Desulfurobacterium sp. TC5-1: one gene and its partner. The protein of the gene in region 1 interacts with the protein of each later gene in a pairwise test. Links are inferred from orthologs where the notes say so. Each region holds a gene or a part of one and is shown on either strand. Other genes may lie near its edges. The genes, in order: H153_RS0104080 and ndk.

Evidence for each region.
Region 2: the proteins of H153_RS0104080 (region 1) and ndk interact in binary tests that used the Escherichia coli proteins (3 or more experiments, as listed by UniProt). The link is inferred for Desulfurobacterium sp. TC5-1 from one-to-one orthologs.

Annotation. Positions count from the first base shown.
Region 1 is NZ_ATXC01000001.1:789,237-793,509, reverse strand. What follows is about bases 1-2,922. They hold H153_RS0104080 (5-formyltetrahydrofolate cyclo-ligase), read right to left. Parts: upstream 1,783-2,922; coding sequence 1,219-1,782; downstream 1-1,218. Other genes in these bases: pheT (phenylalanine--tRNA ligase subunit beta), read right to left, coding at 2,131-2,922; H153_RS0104075 (cell division protein ZapA), read right to left, coding at 1,818-2,117; rny (ribonuclease Y), read right to left, coding at 1-1,231. Also shown: more of pheT, read right to left, coding at 2,923-4,273. UniProt on the Escherichia coli protein: Involved in the removal of 5-formyltetrahydrofolate.
Region 2 is NZ_ATXC01000001.1:649,029-665,898, forward strand. The notes cover bases 834-3,541. They hold ndk (nucleoside-diphosphate kinase), read right to left. Parts: upstream 2,547-3,541; coding sequence 2,121-2,546; downstream 834-2,120. Other genes in these bases: H153_RS0103235 (hypothetical protein), read right to left, coding at 1,260-2,084; ispD (2-C-methyl-D-erythritol 4-phosphate cytidylyltransferase), read right to left, coding at 2,613-3,308; H153_RS0103250 (PIN domain-containing protein), read right to left, coding at 3,305-3,541. Also shown: H153_RS0103225 (hypothetical protein), read left to right, coding at 1-348; H153_RS0103230 (hypothetical protein), read left to right, coding at 424-681; more of H153_RS0103250, read right to left, coding at 3,542-4,291; H153_RS0103255 (CarD family transcriptional regulator), read right to left, coding at 4,288-4,779; H153_RS0103260 (ATP-dependent Clp protease proteolytic subunit), read right to left, coding at 4,789-5,643; H153_RS0103265 (dihydroorotase), read right to left, coding at 5,656-6,939; H153_RS09155 (c(7)-type cytochrome triheme domain-containing protein), read right to left, coding at 6,950-7,273; H153_RS0103275 (aspartate carbamoyltransferase catalytic subunit), read right to left, coding at 7,266-8,204; hisD (histidinol dehydrogenase), read right to left, coding at 8,216-9,553; H153_RS0103285 (response regulator transcription factor), read right to left, coding at 9,550-10,227; cdd (cytidine deaminase), read right to left, coding at 10,308-10,685; H153_RS0103295 (alanine racemase), read right to left, coding at 10,675-12,036; H153_RS0103300 (ATP-grasp domain-containing protein), read right to left, coding at 12,033-13,061; H153_RS0103305 (HPr-rel-A system PqqD family peptide chaperone), read right to left, coding at 13,054-13,314; H153_RS0103310 (DUF4405 domain-containing protein), read right to left, coding at 13,328-14,125; H153_RS10055 (DUF2202 domain-containing protein), read right to left, coding at 14,179-15,201; and 2 more genes. UniProt on the Escherichia coli protein: Major role in the synthesis of nucleoside triphosphates other than ATP. The ATP gamma phosphate is transferred to the NDP beta phosphate via a ping-pong mechanism, using a phosphorylated active-site intermediate.

The DNA of each region.
Region 1 (4,273 bases):
CAGCTTTTCCTATGTCGTGGAACAGGCCTGCTCTCTTTGCCATTTCAACATCAGCACCTATTTCGGCGGCAAGCATAGAGGCAAGATATGCAACCTCTTTAACGTGCTGAAGGACGTTTTGTCCATAGCTTGTTCTGAATTTCAAACTACCAAGGAGTTTAATCAGTTCAGGATGGACGTTAGAGATACCAAGTTCAAACAGTGTTTCTTCCCCTGTGGCGATGATTTCCTGTTCTATCTCTTCTCTAACCTTTTCTACAACTTCTTCAATTCTCGCAGGATGAATTCTACCGTCTGCTACAAGCCTTTCAAGTGCTATCCTGGCAACTTCTCTCCTTACAGGGTCAAAGCATGATATTGCAACCGCTTCTGGTGTATCGTCAATGATCAGGTCAACGCCTGTTGCAAGTTCAAAGGCTCGGATGTTTCTTCCCTCTCTACCGATGATTCTTCCTTTCATTTCGTTGTTTGGAAGGTCAACTACAGCAACGGTTGTTTCTGCGACGTGTTCTGTTGCAAGTCTCTGTATGGCTGTTGAGAGAATCCTTCTGGCACGCCTTTCTGCCATGAATTCAAACTCTTCTTCCATTTTTTTGTATCTTACCGCAAGTTCTCTTTTGACTTCATCTTCCATTCTTCTTAAAAGTTCTTCTTCTGCTTCTTCCTTTGTCATTCCTGAAATTTCTTCAAGTTTCTGGATTTCACTTTCTATAAGCCTTGCAAGTTCAATTTCTTTTTCTGAAAGTTTCTCCTCCAACTGTTGAAGTTCAGTTTTCCTCTCTTCCAGCTCTTTTTCAACTCTTTCAAGAAATTCAGCCCTTCTGTCAAGGTTTTCTTCCCTCTTGTCAAGAGATGTTTCCCTCTTGTCTAAAAATTCTTCCCTCTTTAAAAGTCTTTTCTCAAATTCCTGAAGCTCCCTTTTCTTTTCTTTGAGTTCTTCTTCTATTCTCTCTTTCTCAAGTTGGACTTTCTCTTTTGCGTGAAGGAGCGCTTCTCTTCTGATTTCATCTACCTTTGATTGGGCTTCTTTAAGGATTGTTTCTGCCTTTCTTTTTATGTCTTCGGCCTCTTCTTTAGCCCTTTTTATCAGCCTTTCAGCCTCTTCTTTGGCTTCATTTCTTATCTGTTCTCTGATTCTTTCGATCTCGCCCTTTTCTTTTTTTGCACCTACTACGAAACCGGTACCAAAACCGGCGATGATTGATAGTGCAACTATCATTAACAGTTCCATTCTTTCCTCCTTATTGTTCTTTTTTCGGATACTACAAGTTTTACAGGTACATCAAACGGTTCAACAGGAAGTTTTTCAACTATCTGGAAGTCGAAGCAGACACCGATTGTGAAGTATTCTTTTCCTGACAGAAAACGGTCGTAGAATCCACCTCCGTAACCGAGTCTGTAGCATTGAAGGTCAAAGGCAATTCCCGGTACAAACACAACTTCTGGCTTTTCTTTTCTACCTGTTTCAGGTGGTTCTAAAATTCCCATGTATCCAGGAGAAAGTTCGTTTAAAGAGTTGACCTTTACCGGTATCAACTCTTTTCCAGAAACTTTTGGAAATAGCACAGATTTGCCGGCTTTTTTAAGTTCGTTGAAGAGTGAAAGTAGCGAAACCTCGTTTTTGAAGGGATAGTAGAGAAGAAAGCTTCTGTGCTTTCTGACAGCATCAATGGTTAAAAGCTTTTTACATATAATTTTGCTTTTTGCTTCGGCTTCTTTCCTGTCAAGTAATAGCCGTTTCCCTTTTATCTTATGCCTTAATGCTGCTTTCTTCGCTTTCATGTTACCCCTTTCGGGGCATAAGGGGAAGGGAAAAGTTAAGGCGCTATTTTTCTTGAGTTGATTAGAATCTTGGCACCTTCTTCATGTAGCCGCTGAATTTCAATGCCAAGATCCCTTATCTGTTCTCTGAGAGATTCATTCTCATCAAGCAGGTAGAGACAGGCTATTATTAAAGCTTTGTCATAGGTTATACGATTGTTGCCAGCTCTTATACGATCCAGCATCTTCTCAAGTTTAATACCAAGATGCCTTACGTACTCAGGATCTTTGTCTGTCCTTATGGTAAATCTCCTGCCGGAGATAATTATCTCAACTGTGTTTGGCAAATTTGCCACTTTCCACTTCCTCTTATGCCCTTATGGTGATGTTGGACTCACTGAGTTTTTTAACTACTTTATCTATTATACGAGAAACTTCCTCATCTGACAATGTTTTTTGAGGTGACCTGAAAATAAGTGAGAATGCTAAGCTTTTTTTGCCCTCTGGAATGTTTTCTCCTTCATAAACGTCAAACAGTTTTATCTTTTCAAGAAGTTTTCCAGCTGCTTTTTTAATAATCTCTTCAACTTTTGATGCGGGTATTTCCCTGTCTACCAAAACAGCTATATCTCTTGTTACAGGTGGGAATTTAGGAAGTTTTTTAAAGCTTTTCTTTTCCTTGCCCGCAAGTTCAAAAAGCTTTTCAAGAACTATTTCACCTGCAAAAACAGGTTGTTTTATCCCCATGTTCTCTTCAATATCAGGATGAATTCTGCCTATAAATCCTGCTTTTTCACCATTTATTACGATGTTTGCAGATTGTCCCGGGTGGAGAAATTTCTCTTCTGACCTTTCAAATTCAGCTTTTAGACCAAAGTATTCTATAAGTTCTTCTGCTATTCCTTTAATGTCGTAGAAATCAACTTCCCTTTCATTGTAAATTCCTTCAGGAAGTTTTCCTGAGAGCAGGAAAGCGGCGTGTAATTTTTCATCAGGAAGTTCTTTTCCAACGTTTTCAAATACAACAGAAACTTCAAATAGGGCCACGTTTTTTTCGTTTCTTTTAACATTTTGAACGCAGTTGTTAACCAGTGAAGGAGTTAAAAGGTCTCTCATTCCAACCCATTCTTCTGACAGAGGGTTGGATATTTTGATAAGGTTTTCAAAATCAAGACCGAACGCGTCGTAAAGTTTCTTTCCGATGAAACTGTAGTTTATCGCTTCGTTCAATCCTTTTGCGGATAGGAACTCTTTTGTTTTCATTATGTTGTCAAATCTACGGGGCCTTTCTACGTTAGAATGCAAAAGCGGATAGGTGCTTTCTATCTTTTTCATTCCGTAGATGCGGACAACCTCTTCTATGAGGTCTACTTCCCTTGAGACGTCGTACTTTCTCCAGGACGGCACTTTTACGATAATGTAGTCCTGTTCTTTCTTAACAGGGAAACCCAAGGAGTTAAGGATTTCAAAGGATTTTCTCGGTGGGATGTCAACTCCAATAAGCTTTTTAACTTTCTCCGGATTGAAAACGATGACTTTAGGTGTGTAAGGTTTTGGATAGAATTCCACTTTTCCAGAGTAGATTTCGGCATCTGCGAATTTTTGAAGGAGGTGAAGTGCCCTTTCAGCTGCACAGATTGTTGCTTCTATGTCCGCACCTCTTTCAAATCTGTAAGAGGCGTCAGTTGAGATACCCAACCTTTTTGCTGTTTTCCTGATTGTTAGCGGTTCAAAATGTGCACTTTCAAGAACAATTCTGTCGGTGTTGAATGTAACACCTGAATCTTCCCCGCCCATTATGCCTGCAAGAGCCACAGGTCTTTCCGCGTCTGCTATTACTAAGTCTTCTGAAGTGAGTTTTCTCTCAATTCCGTCAAGCGTTACGATTGTTTCACCGTCCTTTGCCCTTCTAACAATGATTGTGTTTTCAGTTAGTTTGTCGGCATCAAAAGCATGCATTGGCTGACCTAATTCGTAGAGAACGTAGTTTGTTATGTCAACAACGTTGTTTATGGGTCTTAATCCAACCTTGTAAAGCCTCATCTGCATGAAGAGAGGTGATTGTTTAACTTTTACGTTTCTTGCAACAAAACCGTCGTACCTTGGGCAGGCAACTTCATCCTTCACTGAAAGTGTAAGAGCGTCTAAAGCATTTTCATCAATGGTTGAGAAAGAAGTCTCCGGCAGTACAATTTCTCTGCCCAATACGCTTTTAAGTTCTCTTGCAATGCCAAGCACACTTAGAGCATCTGGACGGTTGGTTGTTATTTCGTATTCTATTATCCAGTCATCAAGTCCTAAAGCTTTTACCGCATCTTCCCCGATCTGAAGTCCTGCATCTTCGGGAAGGATCATTATCCCTTCGGAATGGGTAGTAAGTCCAAGTTCTTCCTCTGAGCAGAGCATTCCGTTTGATTCAACGCCTCTGAGTTTGCTTTTTTTGATTCTTATACCTATTGGAAGCTTTGAACCGTGAAGGGCTACAGGGATAACAGCGCCTTCAAATATGTTA
Region 2 (16,870 bases), 140 kb from region 1 along the record:
GTAACTGTTCTTCACTTTGAAGATAGGGAACTTGCTTTTGCTCTTGATTCAGGAATGGAAGGTGAAGGGGTTGATTTTTCTGGGGAGTTTGGAGATAACATCTACGACAACAATGGAGTAATTTGTTTTTACAACTATGCTTTTCGCTCTCTCAATGGAGAGGGTAACATCTTTAAAGAGCTGGAAAACTTGGTAAAAGATACTACACTTTTTGAAAACCAAATCAAAGGTCGTTACACCGTTCCAGAACTCGGCGTAGAAAACGCCACTTTCAAAGAAGTTCTTGAAGCAGTGAAGAGGTATTACGAAGCTAAACTCTCACAAAAATGGCCTGCTAAAACATTTTAATCTACCTCGAAGAAATTAAAATTATACTCACTATAATTATTTAAGAAAGGTGGAAATCCTATGCCGGAGCGGAAAATGAAAATTATCAAAAATCCTGCCACGGTAGAAGATAGAGACCTTAAAAAAGCCTATGAACTTGCCTTAAAGTTTTTAGAAAGTGAAAGGTATAAGATAGAAAAAGTTAAAATGGGCATTTCACCTTTCGCACCAACTTACGAAAAGTTTATGATTATTCATATAACACCATCGCCTAAAAAAATATCTGAACTTATAGAGTTAGAAGACAAACTTCAGAAAAAAGCAGGAAAAGAGGTGGGAATTTCTTTATCATGAAATTTCTCCCTTACAAATCACAAAACCATGCAAAAGTCTTCCATAATCTTTGTAAGGAATGATAAAATATTTTAAAATTGCTTCGGACCCGGAGAAAAAGTTGAAAACAAAGAGTGAAAAATTAGGCAACATTGAAGAAAAACTAGTTACATTACTGGTTTCGGGATTTACCGTTTATATCATTTTTTTTGAATTTCCATGTATCTATCTGTATAAACATGAATACATTACGCCGGAACAATATGACCTCTGTCTTCACGCCACACATTATAGATACAGATTCACACTTCTCATATCTTCTCACCTCATCATAGCATTTTTTTCGGTTTTATACTTATACAAAGTTTACAAAGCTGGCCAAAAACGGCTGGTAATTAGTTGTTTATTCTTTTATGCATTTCTTATTATTATTTATTTTATATCCCAATTTCACTTATTTTAAAAAGTAAAAACGAGCATCTAAAGCATCTAAAGAAAGTTAAGAAAATAACCATAAAAGCAGGTCTTCAAGGCTGGATTTTCGGTAAGGCAGCGGCGTAAGAATACCATGATATCTTTTTAAGGATACAAAGAAACCTTTAACCGCAGTAGTATCCGACCATCCGGCCAGTTATTTTTATCCTTTCACCTTCAGAAACTTTATCCTTTAAAAGAACGGCGAGATTTACGCCTTCCGTTTCTAAAACTGTACTGAACAGTTCCTGATTATCCAAATTGACAGCAGCCGAAGATACTGCCCTTCCGATTACGGTGTATCTATCTTTTGATATATGCAAAATCGCACTCCTAAAAAACTCTTCCGGATTTCTGCGAACTTTCTTTAAAAGCAACGATGCGTTATCAATGTTTAAAACCTTTTCAAGTCTATCTATCGCCTTTCCGTGTCCCTTTAGCGCAAGTTTCAAAAGACGAATAACACGGCTGTCCTCTATTGGCGACGACGGTTCTTCAACCTTTTCAGCCACGCCGTCCGCAAATATTGCTACTTTTACAGGAACCTCCCATTTCAATGCTTTTGGCAGGTCACAGATATTGGCAAGTGTAAATGAATAGATATTACCCGATTCCACTTCCACCGCTTCCGCTAAAAGTGTAAAATCCGAAAAATCCTTGATTTTAAACGAGAAATCTTCAAACAACATCTCCGTACCGCTTTTAAACCCTGCAAAGCATCCGAGATAATTTTCATCCCACTTTCTAAAAATGTTACGACTTTTTTTTAATAGAAAGTAAGTAATAAAAGAGAACTCATCAACTTCAAACTTTTTGCCGATTAGCAACTCTCCCGTATCAAGTAGATCTTCAAATATAAAATATTTGACCTCTTTCCTGATACCTTTTTCTTTTGCCTTATAACAGAACCTGTTTTTTATTTCGGAAGCAATGAGAAAATTAGATTTCATAAATTTCCCCGGAAAAAGGGGGCAAGCCCCCTTTATTTAAACAGAATGAATTTCAAGAGCACTGAAGAAATAAGGAATCTCGTAGGCCGCTGATTCCGGTGAGTCTGATGCGTGAACGGCATTTCTTCCTACATCAGTCCCGTATTTACTTCTAATTGTTCCTTCAGCAGCTTTTGCCGGATCTGTTGCACCGATAATTTCTCTAACCTTTGCAATGGCATTTTCACCTTCAAAAACCATAGGAACACAGGGACCGGAAGACATGAAGTCTGTAAGTTCATCGTAGAAAGGTCTATCCTTGTGAACGATATAGAATCCCTTTGCCTCTTCTTTTGACATGTGAATCATTTTGAGAGCTATCAGTTTCAGGTCATTTTCCTGTAAGATTCTGATAATGTCACCGACAGCGTTTTTCTTAACAGCATCCGGCTTTACGATAACAAGTGTTCTTTCAACTGCCATCCTGAACCTCCATATTTTTTGTTGTGAGATTATACCCGAATTAATGGGAAGAAGAAATTGAAACTTTTACCTTTCCATCTGATTAAGGAAAACTCTAAAAATATCAATATCCTCTGGCGTTGTAATTTTTATATTTCTGTAATCCCCCTTTATTGCAACAACCGTATAACCGTAACGCTCAAGCAGAGAAGCATCGTCTGTTCCCCAGAAGCCCTCTTCGGCTGCTTTTCTATGACACTCCATTAAAACTTCAAAATTAAAAAGCTGCGGTGTTTGAACAAGGATCAACTTCTCCCTGTTGAGGGTCTCTTTAACAAGAAAATCGCTTCCTTCAAGGGAAGCTCCCACAGCCTTTACCGTGTCCTTTGGTTTTACTGCAGTTATTACTCCCTCCACTCCGTACTCCTGATATGCCGACACAAGTTCATCTATCATCCTTTTTGTTACAAGGGGCCTCACGCCATCATGAATGACCACCTCTGAACATCTACCGTCTATGTACTTCAAACCGTTGAAAACAGACTCCTGCCTTTCGCACCCTCCGGGAATAATTGCTTCAACCTTTGAAAAGTCCTTTACTCTGAGCTCCATTTCCGGAATGGACTCTTCAGGCGCAACAACAACAATTTTATCTATAAATGGACTCTCTTCAAAAGGTTTTAGAGTAAACTCTATAATAGCCTTTCCACTCACTTCTATAAACTGTTTTTTTCCTCCAAACCTTTTCCCTCGCCCGGCAGCAGGAATAATTGCGTATCTCACTTCACAACCTCTTTTGGCTTAACAAAGATTATCTTTCCCGAAGATGTTTGAAGAACGTTGTTTACCACAGCCCTTATCCTGTGTCCTATGTAGGCTTTACCTCCGTCAACAACCACCATCGTCCCGTCATCAAGATATCCCACTCCCTGTTCCTTCTCTTTTCCTTCTTTCATAACAAAAACGACCAATTCTTCACCAACTGCCACAACAGGTTTAAGGGCGTTCGCAAGATCATTAACGTTCAAAATCTCAACACCCTTTATAGAAGCAACCTTGTTCAGGTTGTAGTCTGTAGTTATAAGCTTTGCCTTTAAAAGCCTGCACAGTTCCACGAGCTTTGCGTCAACCTCTTTTATCCTTGGAAAATCCCTTTCGTATATTTCAACCGGCGGATTTTTGATCCCCTTAAGCAGAGAAACCTGCTCAAGTCCTTTCTTACCTTTGGTTCTGACATTCGGGTCAGTTGAATCGGACAGGTATTGAAGTTCTTCAAGAACAAATCTCGGAATTACTATCTTTCCTTCAACGAACCCCAATTTTATAACTTCAACAATCCTTCCATCTATCAAAGCGCTTGTGTCAAGAACCTTAATTGTTGCGTAAAGACCCGTTTCTCCTTTCCATATCTCGGAAAGGGGCTTATCACCTATCATTTCAAGAAAAGCAAAACCAAACAGGTAGGGAAGTGTCAGGTAGAGAATTTCCTGAAGATAGGGAAAATTGGTAAAAACAGCATACAGGGATATGGTTATTCCCTTTGCAAGGTACAGACCTAAAAAGAAACCTGCAGAAAATACTAAAAGTCCCCTGATTTTAAACTTCTTCTGGTGAAAGACAAAAGTGTAGAGCAAAACAGCAGCAGCAGTTATAAGAATGCCTATAAACATGGATTGAGTAGCGGCGAAACCGTAGTTTCGGAAAATAAGCGTAGATACCAAAAGCAGAAAGATAAAGAAAACACCTATGAGCCTCTGTATGTTCATCGCTTTTTAACCTCTTTCAAAATCTTCCTTATTTTCTTTTTTACTTCTTTTATGTCTTTTCCCAAGGAAAGAGCTATCTCTTCCGAAAGCTTTTCAAAGGCTTCTTCAAACATACGCTTTTCCGAGTAAGAAAGTTCTTTCTCCTTCGTTCTATAAGATAGATTTCTCACAACAACCGCAAGCTCTTTTACATCACCTGTCTTTATTCTATCAACGTTTAGCCTGTGCCTTACAGTCCACTTGCTACTTATATTTTCAGGAACTTCCGACAGAAACTGAAAGATTTCATCTATTTCCTTTTCGTCAAGTACAGGACGGATGCCCGAACTTTCAATAATATTTTCAGGAACAAGCACAGACATGTTTTTACCTAAAAGTTTAATGCGGAAGAAGAGAATCTCCCTTTCCCCCACGGTTCTTTTTTCCTCTCCTTCCACAATTCCTACACCGTGAGGCGGATAGGCAACCTTATCTCCTATTTTAATCAATGGTCTCTCCTAATGAGGTTTCTTTATCGGAATGTTTTCCTTTTTAGGCTCTCCGTATGGAACCGGAATGTATTGAACGGAACTTGTTGCAGTAGGTTGATAGTAAAGTTCCATAAGGTCATAAACCTCATCCGGAACATCAGTCTTAACGTTTATTCCTATATCTTTTAAAACATCAACCGTTAGAGGATAGTCGTGGGTCCAGTAACCGCAGGTTAAAAGCTCGGCAATTTCTTCTGCCTGTTTTTCCTTTTTTCCCTTAGCTATTAAAATTCTTTTTATTGTGTTTTTCATTTGATTTAAAGCTTTCTCTGCAACATCTGCAAGAATTAAAGTTTCATCCTTTAAGTTCACATTTTTCATTTTATAAGCTTTTATAACTGAAGGAGCTGGAAACTGCCCCAACTGCGGATCAAGAGGACCGAGAACGGCGTTGGGATCCATTATAACTTCATCGGCAGCAAGGGCTATCAGTGTCCCTCCAGACATAGCGTAGTGGGGAACTATTACCCTTACAGGGCTTTTATGTTTAATAAGGGCTGAAGCGATCTGTGTTGCTGCAAGGGCAAGTCCTCCTGGCGTATGAAGTATTAAATCTATCGGCATATCATCGGGAGTCATCCTTATAGCTCTTAAAATTCTTTCAGAATCTTCTATCGTAATGTAGCGCATAATAGGAAAGCCCATAAAAGCCAATCTTTCCTGTCTGTGTATCATCGTTATTACGCGGGACTTTCGTTTCTCTTCTATTTTTCTTATAAGCCTCAACCTTGCCCATTCAATATTTTTTTGTTGAATAAGTGGCCAGAGAGAAAAAATGATTATTAACATCCAGAAAATATCAAAAAATGAACCTCCCTGCATCCTGCCTCCCTTTTAAAAATCCTTATAAACTATTTTACCATTTCTGATTGTAAGCTTTACCTTTCCCTTTAAAGGCCTGTTAAGAAAGGGGGTATTTCTACTCTTGGACTTAATCATCTCCTGCGTAAGGATGTACTCTTCGTCAGGATCAAATACGGTTATATTTGCACGGCTCCCCGGTTTAAGTGTTCCTATATCTTTCCTGTTAATAATTTCTGCCGGGTTTTTAGATAATTTTTCTACCATCTGTGAAAGTGTTAGATAACCTTTTCTCACAAGGTCAAGAGAGAGCGGAAGAAGAGTCGGAAAACCAATTATTCCAAACGGTGCATAGTTAAACTCAACCATCTTCTCATCAACAGAATGGGGGGCGTGATCGGTAGCTATTATGTCTGCAACTCCCGTTTTTAAAGCTTCTCTACAAGCTCTAACATCCTCTTCAGTCCTAAGTGGTGGTGCCATTTTAGCGTTTGTATCAAATGTTCTGACCGCTTCCTCTGTTAGTGTAAAGTGGTGAGGTGTTATCTCACACGTAACGTTAACACCCTCCTTCTTTGCCTCCTCTATTATCTTTAAAGCTCCTTTCGTTGAAACGTGACAGATATGAATCTTTGCTCCTGTAAGCTTCGCAACCATTATATCTCTGATAGTTCCAATCTCTTCTGCTTCGGGCGGAATACCCGGAATACCAAGGTAGGTAGAAAGCCGGCCTTCGTTCATGTGCCCGCCCGCTGAAAGAGTTTTGTCTTCACTGTGACAGAAAATTGGTATTCCGAAACTTTTTGCGTAATCGAAGGCGTTCCTCAACAGTTTTGAATCTCTTGGCGTTTCTCCGTCATCTGAAACTGCAACAATTCCCGCTTCAACCATCTGACCGATTTCTGCTATCTCTTCACCTTTAAGTCCTTTAGTCAAAGCACCTACAGGGAAAACATCACACAGGTTTACCCTCTTTGCCTTTTCTATAATGTATCTTGTAACAGAAGGGTTATCGTTAACAGGATCAGTGTTGGCCATACAGCAAACAGAGGTAATACCTCCAGCAACTGCACAAAGACTTCCAGACTCAATATCTTCTTTCCATTCGTAGCCGGGATCTCTCAGGTGAGTGTGTATGTCAACAATTCCAGGCATCAAAACAAGTCCGGAAACGTCAATAATATCTTTCGCTGAAGAAGCTTCTATGTTCTCTTCAATCTTAACAATTCTGCCATTATCAATTAAAACGTCTACCTGTTTTTCTATCCCCTGAGAAGGGTCAACAACAAGAGCACCTTTTAGAAGACAGCTATCCATCTACATTTCCTCACTTAACACTGTGGCATCTTGTACACTGAGTTTTATCCTTGGCACTGAAAGCCTTCTGTCCGTTGTGGCACGTTCCGCAGTATTTTCCTGCCCATATATCTTTCATTGTAATTTTGTCGTAACCGAACTTTTTCTTAAATACTCCTGGATGGCAGGCAGAACAGTGTTCTTTTTTCACCTTGCAATGATAGACGTGGCTGAAAACAACGTCACCAGGTGCACCTTTATCTTTTGCTTTAAAAACCAAATCCTTGTTTAAAACGCCACTTTGCCCGCATCCAACAACAAATACGAAAGGTAAAATCAAAAGTGCTTTACGCATCTATCTCCTCCAGAAGTTTTTTCTCTCTGCTACAAAGTGTCGTAAGAATTGCCATTCTCACGGCAAGCCCGTTCTCAACCTGATTAAATATAAAGGTTCTGTCAGAGGTTATCACATCATTATTAATTTCAACACCTCTGTTAACAGGCCCTGGATGCATTACAAGAACATCTTTTTTCATCATCCCAAGCCGTTTCCTGTTAAGACCAAAGAAACGGCTGTACTCCCTTAAAGATGGAAAGACTTTTTTTGCATTAAGCCTTTCAAGTTGAATCCGCAGCAGTATCAGTACGTCTGCCACCTCAGCCACTTCTTCAAAAGTTTTCAAAACCGTAACGCCTAAAGCTTCCGGATACCTTGGCATCATCGTGGAAGGGCCGAATATAAAAAGGTTAGCACCTAACTTTTTAAAAAGAATTATGTCCGACCTTGCCACACGGCTATGAACAATATCTCCAGCTATAACAACGTTTAGACCTTTTAAACTCCCTTTGACGTCAATAATTGTCATAGCGTCAAGGAGTGCCTGAGAAGGGTGCTCGTGACATCCGTCTCCTGCATTCACTATTGAAGCTTTTATGTGTTGTTTTATCGTTTCTCCAGCACCTTCACAGGGATGCCTTAAAACAATTATATCCGGATGCATCATATCAAGGTTTTTCACCGTATCTATGAGCGTTTCTCCTTTCTTTACACTGCTGGTTGAAGCCGATATGTTTATCACGTCAGCAGAGAGAAACTTTCCAGCCTTCTCAAAAGATGTTCTTGTCCTTGTACTTGCTTCAAAAAAGAGATTAACGACACATTGTCCCCTTAAAGCTGAGAACTTTTTCTTTCCTTTTCTAAGTGTCTCCCTAATCTTGAAAGCAAGGGACATTAGATTATCAATATCTTCTTTTTCAAGCTCTTCACAGCTCAAAAGATGTTCCATTGAAAACCTCTTTAACCTTTAACGTTTTCTTCCTCTTTTGTAGAAACTTTTATACGGCTTCCCGCCCTCACCCTTGCAGCAAGGCTGTGAGCTTCAAGTCCTTCAACGTCTGCAAGGAGCGCAGTGGCCGAAGAAACTCTTTCAAAACCATCTCTGCTAACGTAAAGGACTGAACTTCTCTTTACAAAGTCATAAACTCCAAGAGGAGAGAAGAACTTAGCGCTTCCACCCGTTGGTAGAACATGATTTGGCCCAAGAACGTAATCTCCTAAAGATTCACAGGTGTAATGTCCAAGGAATATAGCACCTGCATTTTTAATAAAGTCAAGCAGGGCAAAAGGCTCTGCCGTTGCAACTTCAAGGTGTTCTGGTGCAACAATGTTTGCCACTTCACATGAATGGTAAACGTTTTCCGTGAGAAATACTGTTCCAAAATTCTCTATCGATTTTTGAGCTATTTCTTTTCTCTTAAGTGTCTTTAATTTTCTGTTTACCTCTTCAATTACAGCCTGAGCAATTCTGTCATCGTGAGTTACCAAAAAGGCACCGGCAAGTTCATCGTGTTCTGCCTGAGAGAGAAGGTCTATAGCCACCCACTCAGGATTTGCCGTTTCATCGGCTATAACCAATATTTCACTCGGACCCGCAACCATGTCAATATCAACCTGACCAAAGAGAAACTTCTTGGCAAGGGCAACATAGATGTTACCGGGACCGACTATTTTATCAACCTTCGGTATTGAAGCAGTTCCAAAAGCTATTGCCGCAACACCGTGGGCACCACCCACACGGTATATCTCATCAACACCAGAAAGTTTCGCTGCTACAAGAGAGTAAGGATTTACCTCTAAGCTCCCTATCGCAGGCGTTACCATTACAACTTTCTCAACACCTGCAACCTTTGCAGGAACTGCGTTCATAATAACGGAAGACGGATAAGAAGCCTTACCACCAGGAACGTATATCCCCGCACTTTCAAGAGGAATCACTTTCTGTCCCAATACCATTCCCGGTTCTGTAACAAAGTATGAATTCTCTTTCTGATGTTCGTGAAACTTTCTAACTCTATCAACGGCAAGCTTAATTGCATCTATAACTTCAGGTTTTACTTTTTCAAAAGCCTCTTCTATCTCTTCCTCTGAAACCTTAACATTTTCTGGTGTCAGTTCCACTCTATCAAACTTTTTTGCGTAGCCAAAAACGGCTGTATCGCCGTACTTTCTAACATTTTCAATTATTTCAAGAACAGATGTGGCATACTTGCTCTCAAGACCCTGACCGCGGGTCTTTATCCTGCTAAGTTCTGCATCCTCCTGCCAGTTCTCTTTACGTAAATCTACTATTCTCATTTCTCCTCCGCTGTTAGCTTGTAACCAAGACGTGGAAGTGTCTTCAAATACTTACCGTAACTTCCAAGTTTCTTCCTTAATCTGCTTATATAAACGTCAAGCGTCCTCGTATTTTCACTATGTTCCTTTCCCCAAATCTTTTCTAAAAGCTCTTCCCTTGAAAAGACTTTATTGGGATTGGAAAGAAAGAGTTCCATAAGCTGGTACTCCGTTTTAGTTAACTGAACAGGCTGACCGTCAACCGTTATCTCTTTTGAAACTCTGTCAAGCGTTATCCCTTTAAATGAGAGTTTTTCATTTTCAGATATTTTAAGTCGCCTATTTATGGCTCCTATTCTGGCTATTAACTCTTTTATGCTGAAAGGCTTTGTAACGTAGTCATCAGCACCGTAATTAAAACTTTCAACTTTCGTATCTTCATCGCAAAGGGCAGTCAACATTATTATTGGAACATCTTTTGTTCTCTCATTTTCTCTCAAAAGTTTACATATCTCTTTACCATCCATACCTGGAAGCATTATGTCTAAAATGATAAGGTCGTAATTACCAAAAAGTCCTTTATCTAACGCTTCTTTACCATCAAGCACCCAATCAACTTCAAAATTTTCTTTTTCAAGATTGTATTTGACTATTTCTCCAAGGTCTTCGTCATCTTCGACAAACAGTATCCTCATGTGAGCCTCTTAAGTACAGAGTTTCAGACGGTTAACCAATTATACCACAGATGAACAGCCATTCACCAAAGAAAAGAGCATCAGAGAGAAAATGAATGAGGAAGCAAACCACCAAGGGTAAATTTTTCTATCCTTTCATCAGAAGCAACGACAACCAAAAAGTCCCTATTGCAAAATTCTGAAAGAACCTGCCTGCATGCACCACACGGATAGGGCATTCCGTCAGGTGAATAGATTAAAATCTTCAAAAAATCCCTTACCCCTTCAGAAACAGCTTTAAACAGTGCAACCCTCTCGGCGCACATCGTAAGTCCGTAGGACGCATTTTCTACATTTACACCTGTATAGACCTTACCTTCCTTTGTTTCTATCGCTGCTACAACACGAAAGTTTGAATACGGCGCGTAGCAGTTTTTTATATTTTCTTTAGCCACTCCAAGCAGTTCTTCAACTTTCATTTAACCTTAACCTCTCTGGAAGTCTCTCCCTTCTAACAATGTCTTCAAGAGTTTCTGCTTCCCTTATCAAATCAATTTCACCATTTTGACCTATGAGAACAACATTCGGTCTATAGCGGATAAACTGCATCCACTGCGTTACATTGTAGGCTCCGACAGGTGAAAGTATCAGATTTGTCCCTCTCGGAAGGGGCGGTAGATATGCAAGGTCATCAACAACATCAATGTTCATACAGAGAGGACCGTAAAGGACGCAAGGCTCTGAAGGTCCCTGAACTTCTCTATCAACTTCAATGTTAAAGTGGTACCAAAATGCGGTAAAGAGAATGTTGACGCCTGCATCAAGGATGTAACCTTTTCTACCGTCAGGAAGCCTTTTGGTAGCGTGAACCTGTGTTATCAGATAGCCAGCCTCGTCAACAATTGCTCTGCCACTTTCTATTATCAGCTTTGGAAAATCTCCCGGTCTCAAAGAAGAAAGAAGGGCGTTGCATACTCTATCGGCAATCTCGTCAATCGACGGAACTGCAACTTCCGGCGGTAAATAGACACCTTTAAGTCTGTTCCTTGATGGAAAACCGCCACCAATATCAATGTACTCAATCTTAAATCCAAATTCATCTTCAACTTTATAAGCAAAATCAACCATCTTTCTAACTTCTGTTTCATAGGCTTTTGGTTCAAGTATGAATGTTCCTATGTGACAGTGAAGACCGACCAATTCAAGCTTTCCGCCAAAGGCAATACGCTTAACGGCATCAAAAGCCTGACCTGACTCTAAATTAAACCCAAACCTGCTCCACTGAGGATGGATACCCGTATCCATATTCAACCTTATTGCAACTTTTGGCTTCACACCAAGCTCTACTGCAACTTCCTCAAGGTCTGCAATCTCTTCAAAAGTGTCTATGTTTATCCTTGCTCCCTCAGATACAGCGACTTTAAGAGCCTCAATAGGTTTATAAGGACCATTGAAAACTATTTCGCTACCTTTGACTCCAAGTCTTCTTGCCTTGCTGTATTCAAATTCTGAAACAACTTCTGCCGTTTCACCTTCACCGTGCAGAACAGCACAAATTGCGTCAAGATAGTTTGTCTTGTAGGACCATGAAAATTCAACGTTGGGATAACGTGTGGTGAAAGCTCTTTTTATCTCTCTAAACTTTGAACGGAGGGTTTTTTCTGAGAAAACAAACAGCGGCGTGCCAAACTTTTCTACAAGATCCGCTATTTTTACACCGTCAATCTCTTTTCTTACTTTTCGGGAAAGCGGTGAGGCAAAACTTCCAAATTTATTCATCATACCAGTGTGAAGTTTAAATATCGCCGGTTTCTCGTAAGTCTTTTTCATCTTTCACCTCTCGTGACTATTTTCTGGAACGTATCCATATCGGTTACAAAATCGTCCGTAAACCTTATATAAAGCTTTCCAGCTTCGTAATCGGATCTCCTCTCAGGTTCTCTGCCAAGGGCAGCATCAAGAAGCCTTGCAGGAAGATTAATTCCAACACCAACAGAAAAATAGACCCAGGCTGGAAAACGAGGATTTATCTCTATAAGATAAATATCATCACCTGAGACGATACACTCAAGTTCAAAGGCACCTCGCCACCTGTACTTTTCAACAAAATTCTCTGCCGCTTTAAGCATTTTTTCATGTTTAACGGTAACACCTGTCCATATTTTCCCGAGTGAGGTTATCCAGAGTTTCTTTATTCCTACCATCCCGAAATGACCACCTTCACCATCACCAACACCCACAACATTCATCTCTTCACCGGAAATAACCTTTTGAACGATTATCGGATATCCCCACTCGGAGGCTATTTTGTTGAAATAGGAAGTGGCTTCCTGATAGTTAAAGGCTTTGTAAGCTTTGTAGAAAATCCCCTTTATCATAACGGGAAAACCAATTTCGTTAATGGCTGCGGTTAAATCCTCGTAGGAAACGACTATAAAACTCTCTGGCACTTTTAAACCAATATCTTTTGCTAACTCCGATACCCTATCTTTTGAACGAAGTTTAAACTGCTCCTTCGTAGGAAGGAAAGTCGATATTCCATAGCTATTAAGTTTTTCACTGTTTGCGATAAACAGGGGAAGTTCTGCATCAAGCGTGGGTATGACTGCATCAAGCCCAGCAGTTTCTTTTATGTAGAGAAGTCTGTTGATAAACGGTTCCTCACCTTCCGAAGGATACGGCATTATGTAAACCCTGTTAATCAACCAATCCATGTAAACGCCCGGTTCCATCGCATCGTATGCCAATCCAACTATCGCTGTTTCTTTATATTTCTCTTTAATGCCTTTTATAACCCCAATACCTGGACCTGGATTGTCAACAGCGTTTATTCCGGAGACGGCAACTTTACACATTTTCTTCTCCCTCTCGACCTGCAAGTCCTAAAAGTCTCAATTGCTCAATAAAATCAGTAACATCTCTCGTCGCCTCTTCCCTGTCAACTTCAAATTCCTCAGTCAGAGCCTCAACAATATCCTCAACATCTTTACCCTCTTTAAGCAAGTTGAGAATAAACAATCCCGTTTTATTAACTGTGAAACTGTTCCCCGTTTCTGGGTCAAAGATGAAACCCTCCTCGCTTATAGCCAGTCTATTCAGTTTATTCATAACTCCTCCGCAATTACTGAGATATCATCGCAGCTATATCTCTCGGTAAAACACCGTTTTTAGCCGCTATAGATCTTAACGTCTCATCAGGTAATGCCACTATTCCTTTTTTCTGCAGCTTTTCCATACACTCATCCACAGTGAGTCCATTCATTAAACAGGCTTCTTTAAGCGTCATCCTGCCAAAACCCACTCTCATTCCCGTTGTATATGTCCTTCTAACTGCCCTCTTTATAAGATTATAAACCATTGCAGGTGTAAGATGGTTATTTTCCGCTATCTCTTTTAAAGTTTCGTCTGGCGAAGCTGAAATTCCGTTTTGATGAAGTACAGAAAGAACAGTCTGAAGCGGAATGTCATCTTTCAGGCATAGCTCTTTCAAAGTCATAAGTTCAGCATGGGGTAGAGGTGCCGCAGGAAGACGTCTTTCCCAACTTTTCTTTATCCCTTGCTCAATATTGATAATGGTTGAAAATGGTGGAAGTCCGGCAATTGTAGCAGCGGTGCAGATAACGACCACCATGGCAGAAACGAGACTTTCCCTTTTAACCAGGTAGTTTTTAAGAGGTTTCCAGTTTAAAATTGTGTGCCATACGGCAAGAATAACTATGCCGATTCCAGATATAACATGAACTGCTTCCCACTGATCTTTTGAAAGTCCTAAAAGTCTCCATCCACTCCAGTAAGCAACCCTCCCGTAGGGCATTATGTAAAGAACGACGCTACTTATTATCAGAACCACCAAAGTGTAAAAAAGAAAGAGACTTACAAAAACACGTGAATTGCAAGATTTAGCGGACTTCTTTTTCATTTAGCCCTCCGCTAAAATTTTAAAGGAAGGCGGACTTTCTGTCCGCCAGAAAATTATCGGTTCTGCAATTTAAATTTTCTGTTAAGCCTGTTACAATTCCTTATCTTATATGTTACTCCTCTTTTTGGATTTTTGATAGTGCAGGCCATTAGACCTTTTATGTTTCTAAACCTCCAGAACGGAGGCACGTAGCCGGCAACCTCTATCGTATCACCGGGAACAATATCAAGGGAAGGGTAAAGCCATATAGGTGCAACCGCTATCTCTTCCTTACCATTTGGTGTTTTCACTTCAACTACCCACCATATAACCCTTTTGTTACCATAACCTGGACGCTGGTAAACTTTCGTAACCCTTCCACTTACGGTTATTGTTTGATAAGCAGCAACACTTCTTCCGTTATCTCCATAAACAACGCCTGCCTCGTGCTTTGAACCGACAATAGCTCTGTATTCAGCAGGCGTTATAAACTTAGGTTTATATTCTATACCGTACCTTCTCAGTATGGCCGTAAAAGCCCTCATGTGATTTCTCGAACCTTTCATAAGATTTTCATAAACAGTCGCAATGTCCCTGTTATCAGTCCTTTTTAGAGCATCCTGAAGATCTTTTATATCAAGGTCTTCTATAGTCGCACCAACTTCAAGGGCATCTATAAGGGACTTACTACCCTGTTTCACAAGTTTTGTATAAAGTCTCTGAAGTTTCTTATTCTCAAATTTCCCAAGTTTATCTCCCGTCCTTGCAACAGGATCCTCAAGGTTGTACCTATCAATCAAAAACTTAAGCATATCCATGTGTCTCTGCTCTGAACGGGCAATGTTTCTGAAAACCGGCATCTGCCACATTTCATAAAGAGCTGTGTAAACGTCCCTTGCTAATTTTTCCTCCTCTCTCATATGAAGAAGGTCTTTAATCTCCTGCTTACTGAGAGGCTGTTTTGGAAGTGATGCCACGTAGGCAGGGCCTATCCCCGGTAAAACAGTCGCATTTGTTGCAGCGCTAACTGTTGCACATGAAAATAGATTTCCCGCAAGAACTACTCCAGACAGTAGAACCGTTATTAACTTTCTCATAGCTTCCTCCTTTAGATTGTTTTCTAACTCTGCTGCTTATATGAGCAAGTACCGTGCCAAAATTTCCTTAACGGCTGTATCTCCTTGTTTCCAGTTCTATCAAAGATTTTGTAGAATTTTCCCGGCTTTACAGTCGGAAATTTTTCCGAAATAGGGGGTAATTTTTCCGTGGAATTTGAACTTTTCGAAACGGTAAGGGTTGAAAACAGAAAGGCAATCTTCATTGACAGACACTACGAAAGAATACAAAGAAGCGCTATTATTCTAAAGATTCCGTTTAACTTGCCAAAAGAGGATTTCAAAACATTGATAGAAGACGCAGCCCCCGAATCTGGCAATTACCTTGTTAAATTCACACTGTCTTACAGCGGAAAAACCTCTATATCTTTTAGGGAATGTCAAATTCCTGGAGAAATTTCTCTCATGTTTTCCGACAGGATAAAAAGAAAAAACGATTTCCTCTCAAGGCACAAAACGTCGTCCATATACGAGTCAATTATCGCCGTTCAAGCTGCCAGAGAAAAAGGATTCACAGAGGTAATACTTTCAGACACTAAAGGCTTTATCTCCGAAACTGCCTTCGCCAACATCTTTTTTGTAAAAAATGGTGTCTTTTTCACACCTTCACTTGAAACGGGATGCCTTCCGGGAACAAGAAGAGCTATAGTTTTAGAAATTTTAAAAGAAATGAACGTTCCCGTTTTCGAAGGATTCTTCACAAAAGAGAAAATTCTAAAAGCTGACGAAGTGTTAATAACAAGCACAAGGTATGATGTTGTTTCCGTTCACAGAATAGAAGACAAAAATTTCAACCTTGCAGGAAAAACCTGGGGAGAAAGACTAAAAAAGGTGATGGATTTGATTAAATTTAAATAATGGGGAAGGAAAAACCCTCCCCAAAAAGTTATCAGGCTGCCTTTTTAACTTCCTGATTTTCCATTTTTTGAAAGAGCTTAAACTCTTTTATAACTTCAATAGCCCTCTTAAGCTGATTGTCTATTCTTTTCTCTTTCTCTTTCCTCAGCTCCTCTGTTTTTTCAGGATGCTCTTCCATCTCCTTAGCTTCTTTCTTGAGAAAATCGATATCTTCCTGAGAAAGTTTAACCTCTATATCGGGTGTTATGCCTTTACCGTCAATACATTTATGGTTAGGCATGTAATATCTCGCAGTCGTTATCTTAACACCATATCCCATTTCAAGAGGGAAAAGTGTCTGAACAGAACCTTTTCCGAAAGTCTTTTCACCAACAACTATCGCCCTATCGTTATACCTTAAAGCGCCTGTAAGAATCTCTGCAGCACTTGCCGTTCCACCGTTAACAAGCATCACAACAGGAATGTCTTCAGGAACTATCGGTGGATTTTCTGAGTAGAATTTCTGATTGCTGTCCGGGATTCTACCTTTTGTGTAAACAATTAAATCCCCTTCAGGAAGGAAGTAATCACTTATTTCAACTGCCGAATCAAGCAATCCACCTGGATTGTTCCTCACGTCAACAATTATGCCTTCAAGATGCTTATCCTTCAAAAGACTTTTAAGTGCTTTCCTGAACTCATCAGGTGAATTTGCCTGAAACATTGTAAACCTAATATATCCAATATCTCCCTTGAGCTTTTTGTATTTGACACTTTTTATCTTGATTATAGCCCTTGTAATGGTAAAAGTTTT